Regions from separate parts of the Mesorhizobium sp. B2-5-11 genome, predicted to be linked through region 1. Evidence: predicted binding sites of a transcription regulator. Region 1 holds the regulator's gene; each other region holds the start of a gene.

Region 1 (2,268 bases):
CACTTCCCTTCGCGCTCGCCGGCCTGTTGACCGTCTCGGACACGCGCACGCCGGACGTGCTGATTTCGGAGGATGCCCGCCTGGTGGCACTGCCGATCGGCGGCGGTGAGCTCGCGATCAACCGGGCGCGCCCGAACGAATTCACCGTCGATAATTGGAAACGCGCGCTGAAGTCCGAAACCATCGTTGCGCCGGAACTGTTCGACAGCGGAGACCGACAGTTCGACATCTTCGATTCCGCGCAACTTCCGGCGGGAGCGCCTTTCTATTGCTTCACGGGCCTGTGCATGGCCCGGCATACCTCGGGGGCGATCATCGCGCAGGTGGAGGATCGCAAGGACGCCTGGAGGGCCTGCTCCTATGCGGATCTGATCGTCATCAACGACCCCGCGGGCTACGATCCCTGCCACAATCCGCTGGTTCTCGTCATCACCAAGCGGCAGCTCGCTCGTAAGGGAAGTGCCGCCGTCTTCTTCGACCAGCAATCGGCGACGGCACCGGCACGGGTCAGCTTTGCCGTCGACAGGCCATATCGGCCTTGGCACGAACAGCGGAAATTCTCACGCGAGGCAAGGGGACTGCCGCCTTACCGTAAACCCGAAAAGCCCACCGCCGACCCCGCTCAGTAGCGCCTGATCAGGCCGACCAGCTTGCCTTGCACCTTGACCCTGTCCGGTCCGAAAATACGTGTTTCATAGGCCGGATTGGCAGCCTCGAGCGCAATCGAAGCACCCTTTCGGCGGAAGCGCTTCAGCGTTGCTTCCTCCTCGTCCACCAGGGCCACGATGATCTCGCCGGGACTTGCGGTGTCGGCATTGCGGATGATGACCGTGTCGCCGTCGAAAATGCCGGCCTCGATCATCGAATCGCCCTTGACCTCCAGCGCATAGTGTTCGCCGCCCATGATCATGTCAGGCGGCACTGAAATGGAATGCGTCTGATGCTGGATGGCGTCGATCGGCACACCCGCTGCGATGCGACCCATGACCGGGATCGACACCGCTGAAACCGCATCGTCGTCATTGCCGGCAGCGGGCAGACGCGAAGACGTCGCCGGCTTGATCTGCCGGCTAGGGCTGCTGCCCTGTCCGAGGCTGCCCTGGATGACGCTCGGGGAGAACTTCTTTGCCGCGTTAAGACCCGGCGCGATCGAGTCCGGCAGGCGCAGCACCTCCAGCGCGCGCGCCCGGTTGGGCAGGCGGCGAATGAAGCCGCGCTCCTCCAACGCCGTGATCAGCCGATGAATTCCCGACTTGGAGGCGAGGTCCAGCGCTTCCTTCATCTCGTCGAAGGACGGCGGAATGCCGCTTTCCTTCAGCCGTTCATGGATGAACATCAAGAGTTCATGTTGCTTGCGCGTGAGCATGGCGGCCCCCAAAGGCATTGCACAAAGGGTCTGGAACCAGAATCAGAAAACAAACCCAGAACAAACACTATCTGTTCCAGTTGTGTTCCGCAACCATTTAAAGTTTAATGAATTTGTTAAGGCGACGGAAACGAAATGCCCTCCCGCAGCCAGCATCCTGCCAGCGCGGTCCGTCGTCAATGCGCTCCCGGGCCCTTTGAAACTATTTTGGTTAATGGCCTGTGGCCCGACCGGTCTCCACTCTTGGCACATGCCTGCAAGCTGGGTGACCGGCAGGTGCGGGGTGCGTTTGGGCGGATTAGAAACCCCTGCGGCTCGTGAACGAAACGAAACCAAAATGCCAACTTCCCGCCGGAAAACGACGAGGCACCACCACTGGTCGCGATGGGCTGCGTTCGCTCGCTCCTTGCTTCCCGTTCGCTTGACGAAACCGTATAATAATGTACGGTTTTCGAAGAGGAACACCAATGACCACGCCGAAGCAGGCCGCGCGACGCGAACGGATAGAGGAGGCCGCCTATGCGGTGCTCCGGGAAACCGGCTACAAGAGCGCCTCCCTGCTTGCTATCGCCAAGCGGGCATCGGCCTCGAACGAAACCCTCTACAACTGGTACGGCAACAAGCAGACCCTGTTTCGATCCTTGATCGAAGCCAATGCGGGAGAGGCAAGGAAGCTGCTGGAGGACGCCCTTCACCAGGCGCGCGATCCGCTCGAAACCCTGAACTTGCTCGGGCCAGTCCTGCTGACCCTCGTGACGGGCGACAAGGCGGTGGCGCTCAATCGCGCCGCGGCCGGCGACGTCAACGATACAGGCACGCTTGGCCAATCGATCGCGCAATTCGGCCGCAATACCATAATGCCGCTTGTTGGCGACCTGCTTCGAACCGCAAGTCGGGCCGGC
Region 2 (2,268 bases), 1.1 Mb from region 1:
ACGTATCGTCTCGCGGCGGCGGCCATCGCCGTTGAAGACGGGCGGACGCGATGACAGTGCATAATGGCGGGTGCCATTGCGGCAACATACGCCTTCGATTTTCAACCGAGCTCGATCCATCGACAATCGAGGTTCGCGCCTGCCAGTGCTCGTTCTGTACCAAGCATGGCTCGCGCGCCGTCGCCGATCCGGACGGCAGGCTGGTCATCTCAGTCAAGGACATCCAGCGATTGAAGAAATACCGTTTTGGATTGGGGACGGCCGACTACCTGATCTGCGGTGAATGCGGTGTCTATACCGCCGCAATCGCCGGAGAGGACGATGCCAGGGCAATCGTCATCATCAACGCCCTGGACGATCAAAGGTCGTTCAGTCAGGAACCGATCCCGGTCGACTACGACGCGGAAAGCAAGGCAGAGCGTCAAGCCAGACGTCGTCTTCGCTGGATGCCTGTGGAGATGCGTTTTAGCGAATGACCGGCTCGCCGTGGAAGCGCCGGCGCGAGGACCGCGAGACACCGAAACCACTTCCTTCATCAGCCGCGGCCTGCGCGCCGGCACCCGCGTGATCGGAAGCTAGCTGCGCGTCACATGTGCAACGCACGTAGACAGAGCAGCTGCAAAATCATTTGGACGGGCGGTGCTCTTGTTTTGCCGGAGCGGCCCAGATTTCGGCATCCAGCCGCTTGGTCGCCAGGCCGCGAGCGAGAGCCTCGGCGCTGCCGGCTCTTTTCGACAAGGATGTGGCCTGGCGCTTGCTGATCAGCAGCCCGTCGGCCAAGGCACGGTTTCCCGAGAAGATACGGGCCAGGAATGGCGCGCGGCCGGCGCGTGTGCGTGAAAACCGCGCCGCCATGGTTTGCCTCGCTGTATGCGCAACGACATCGTCGATCCATCCGTCGACCAGCCGCGCGCCCGGTTCCAGCAGCAACAGCCAATCGCCTTTCGCGTGCCGGATGGCCGCCGCGACGCCGTCGGTCGCATACTGGCACCCGGCATGCTCGGCGACGCGATGGGTCTGGTCGGTGGAACCGGTGTCGCAGACGATGACCTCGCGCACCACGCCCTCGACCGCGCCGCCGATCAGCGTCGCCAGCGTGCGGGCGAGGCCCTCCTCGTCATTGTGGGTCTCGATAAGAACGGTGAGCATCGTGTGCCGAATAGCGGAAAGCGGAACGCAGCGCCAGTTTTTGCGGCGCACCATAGAAAGTTCTTGCTTTGTTCTCGTTCGGCAAATAGGATTAAATTCATGAGCAGAGCGATTCGAAACAACATGGACAGTCCCTGGGAGCGGGCGAAGATGGAACCGATCATGCGCGCCGACATTGCCGCCTTCGGAGCAGGACGAGCCGAAATGGCCAACGCGATGATCGAGCAGAACGGCATGCGCGTCCGCCCCGACCGCAACCGCGGCCGGTCGGCAGGCATCAACCCGTCCGGTCGGTTCGAGCCGGTCAGCCGGCATGTCTTCGACGATGGCTGGAACTCGCTGGAGGAACTGCCTCCCTTCAAGACCGAGGTACAGGTCGAGAAGCCGCGTACCATCATCACCCGCAATGAATCGCCCGACATCTCGTTCGACCGCTCGATCAATCCCTATCGCGGCTGCGAGCATGGCTGCGTCTATTGCTTTGCGCGGCCTACGCACAGTTTCATGGGCCTGTCGCCGGGGCTGGATTTCGAATCCAAGCTGTTCGCCAAGCCCGACGCGGCGCGCCTGCTCGACAAGGAACTGTCGAAGGACGGTTACCAGCCGCGGACCATCGCCATCGGCACCAATACCGATCCCTACCAGCCGATCGAGAAGCAGTACCGGATCATGCGCGAGATCCTCGAAGTGCTGGAGGCGCGCGGCCACCCGGTCGGCATCGTCACCAAATCCGCTCTGGTGACGCGCGATATCGACATCTTGTCACGCATGGCCGAACGGGGCCTCGCCAAGGTGGCGTTGTCGGTGACGACGCTCGACCGCATGCTGGCGCGCACCATGGAGCCACGCGCCTCGACGCCGGCCAAGCGGCTGGAGGCGATCAGGCAGCTTGCGGATGCCGGCATCCCTGCTTCGGTCATGGTGGCGCCGATCATCCCCGGGCTGACCGACCAGGAGATGGAACGCATCCTCGATTCGGCGCACCATGCCGGCGCACGCGAGGCGGGCTATGTCGTGCTGCGTCTGCCGCTCGAGGTCAGCCCGATCTTCAAGGACTGGCTGCTGCGCCACTATCCCGACCGCTATCGCCATGTGATGTCGCTGATCCGCTCGATGCGC
Region 3 (2,268 bases), 340 kb from region 1:
ACTCGGGCCATAAACCGAACGCTAGATCGCGCCGGCGAACGCTTGAATTGCGCCGGCGAACGCTTACATCGCGCCGGCTTCATCCTCGAACCCATCATCGCCACCTTCGGAGCCGCCATTCTCAAGGAATTTCTCGGCGATCAGTCCGGCGTTCTGCCTGAGCGCAAGTTCGATCTCGCGCGCCGTATCGGGATTGTCGCGCAGGAACAGCTTCGCGTTCTCGCGGCCCTGGCCGAGACGCTGCGAATTGTAGGAGAACCAGGCGCCCGACTTCTCGACCACGCCGGCCTTGACGCCGAGATCGACCAGCTCGCCTGTCTTCGACACGCCTTCGCCGTACATGATGTCGAACTCGACCACCTTGAAGGGCGGCGCCAGCTTGTTCTTGACCACCTTGACGCGGGTCTGGTTGCCGACGACCTCGTCGCGGTCCTTGACCGAGCCGATGCGGCGGATATCGAGACGCACCGAGGCGTAAAATTTCAGCGCATTGCCGCCGGTGGTGGTTTCGGGCGAGCCGAACATGACGCCGATCTTCATGCGGATCTGGTTGATGAAGATGACCATGGTGTTGGAGCGCGAGATCGAGGCGGTCAGCTTGCGCAGCGCCTGGCTCATCAGGCGGGCCTGCAGGCCGGGCAGCGAATCGCCCATCTCGCCCTCGATTTCGGCGCGCGGCGTCAGCGCCGCGACCGAATCGACCACCAGCACATCGATGGCGCCGGAGCGCACCAGCGTATCGCAGATCTCAAGCGCCTGCTCGCCAGTGTCAGGCTGCGAGATCAGGAGGTTTTCGAGATCGACGCCGAGCTTGCGGGCATAGACCGGATCGAGCGCATGCTCGGCATCGACGAAGGCGCAGATGCCGCCCTTCTTCTGGGCTTCCGCCACCGTGTGCAGCGCCAGCGTCGTCTTACCCGAGCTTTCCGGCCCGTAGATCTCGATGATGCGGCCGCGCGGCAGGCCGCCGACGCCAAGCGCGATGTCGAGGCCGAGCGAGCCGGTCGGCACGGTTTCGATCTCGACGACCTGCTCGTTCGCGCCGAGCCGCATGATCGAGCCCTTGCCGAAAGCCCGCTCGATTTGCGACAGCGCCGCATCCAGAGCCTTTGATTTGTCCACTGCCTTATCCTCTACAAGCCGCAAGCTGTTCTGAGCCATGATACATCACCCCGTAGTCGTCAATGAAGGCCGGACAATCCGTAATCCTTGGTTATTTGTACCTTTTTTGTTCTCATTTGGCAAGAGGGATCAAGCATTTGAAAAATAAGCAACATCCTGATTTGTTCTTTTTTTGTCTCACGATTCGGCTCCAGCATGACCCGAATATTAGGCCAGGCTGGTTCGCCGTGCCGGCCTCACGAATCGCTGGTTGTTGCCTGCGAAGCTCCGTCGCACAGCATGGCGCTTGTGCGTGACCGCCAACAAAGGTCATATCGGCGCATGGTGAGATCTCCAAGAGTCCTGGCGGTGGGCGGCGCCCATATCGACAGGCGCGGCCAGGTGTCCGGCGCTTACGTGCCGGCTGCCTCCAACCCGGGCACGATGCGCGAGGACGTTGGCGGCGGCGTCTTCAACGCATTGCGCAGCACGGTGCGGCGAGGCGTCTCGGGCTCGTTGCTGTCGGTGCGCGGCGGCGATGCCGCCGCCGACACGGTTTCGCGCGCCATCGCCGAAGCAGGCATTGCCGACCTGTCCGCGGTGTTCCTCGACCGCACGACGCCGAGCTATACGGCGCTGATCGACCGCGAGGGCGAACTGCTCGTCGGCTTTGCCGACATGGCGCTTTATGAGCTGGCATTTGCAAAGCAGATCCGCCGCTCCAGGGTGCGGGAGGAGATCGCCGCCGCCGATGCCGTCCTGTGCGACGCCAACCTGCCATCGGCGGCTCTGGAGCGGCTGGTGTCGCTTGCCGCCGGCAAGCCCGTGTTCGCCATTGCCATTTCACCGGCCAAGGTCGTGCGCTTGACACCGGTGCTCGGCGGCCTGGCCGTCGCCTTCATGAACAGGCGCGAGGCGGTGGCGCTTGCCGGACTTGACGATGCCGCCTCTCAAAAAACTATCCTCGACGGGCTGAGAAGCGCCGGCCTCGACAGCGCGGTGGTCACGGCGGGCGGCGGCCCGGTGCTGGGCTTCGACCGCGACGGCAGCTTTGCCGTCGTCCCGCCCCCTCCAAGAAAGGTCGTGGACGTCACCGGCGCCGGCGATGCGCTTGCCGGCGCGACGGTCGCCGCCCTGCTGCGCGGCATGCCCTTGCGCGCGGCGTTG

What was found. Region 1 encodes LexA, which represses DNA repair genes until DNA is damaged. Its sites were predicted from a motif close to TGTTCNNNNTGTGTTCNG; they were not measured.
Region 2: FJ490_RS01230 (PA0069 family radical SAM protein) is a predicted target of LexA. The motif match lies at 1,208-1,225, and genes of this name have one in related genera.
Region 3: recA (recombinase RecA) is a predicted target of LexA. The motif match lies at 1,219-1,236, and genes of this name have one in related genera.

The regions. Positions count from the first base shown of each region.
Region 1 covers NZ_VFUK01000001.1:1,335,495-1,337,762, reverse strand. The annotation lists gene FJ490_RS06850 (ComEC/Rec2 family competence protein) at 1-629, shown strand, start outside; gene lexA (transcriptional repressor LexA) at 623-1,366, opposite strand; gene FJ490_RS06840 (TetR/AcrR family transcriptional regulator C-terminal domain-containing protein) at 1,834-2,268, shown strand, end outside.
Region 2 covers NZ_VFUK01000001.1:261,981-264,248, reverse strand. The annotation lists gene FJ490_RS01240 (hypothetical protein) at 231-476, shown strand; gene FJ490_RS01235 (glycosyltransferase) at 625-1,149, opposite strand; gene FJ490_RS01230 (PA0069 family radical SAM protein) at 1,300-2,268, shown strand, end outside.
Region 3 covers NZ_VFUK01000001.1:994,738-997,005, reverse strand. The annotation lists gene recA (recombinase RecA) at 64-1,161, opposite strand; gene FJ490_RS04985 (carbohydrate kinase family protein) at 1,444-2,268, shown strand, end outside.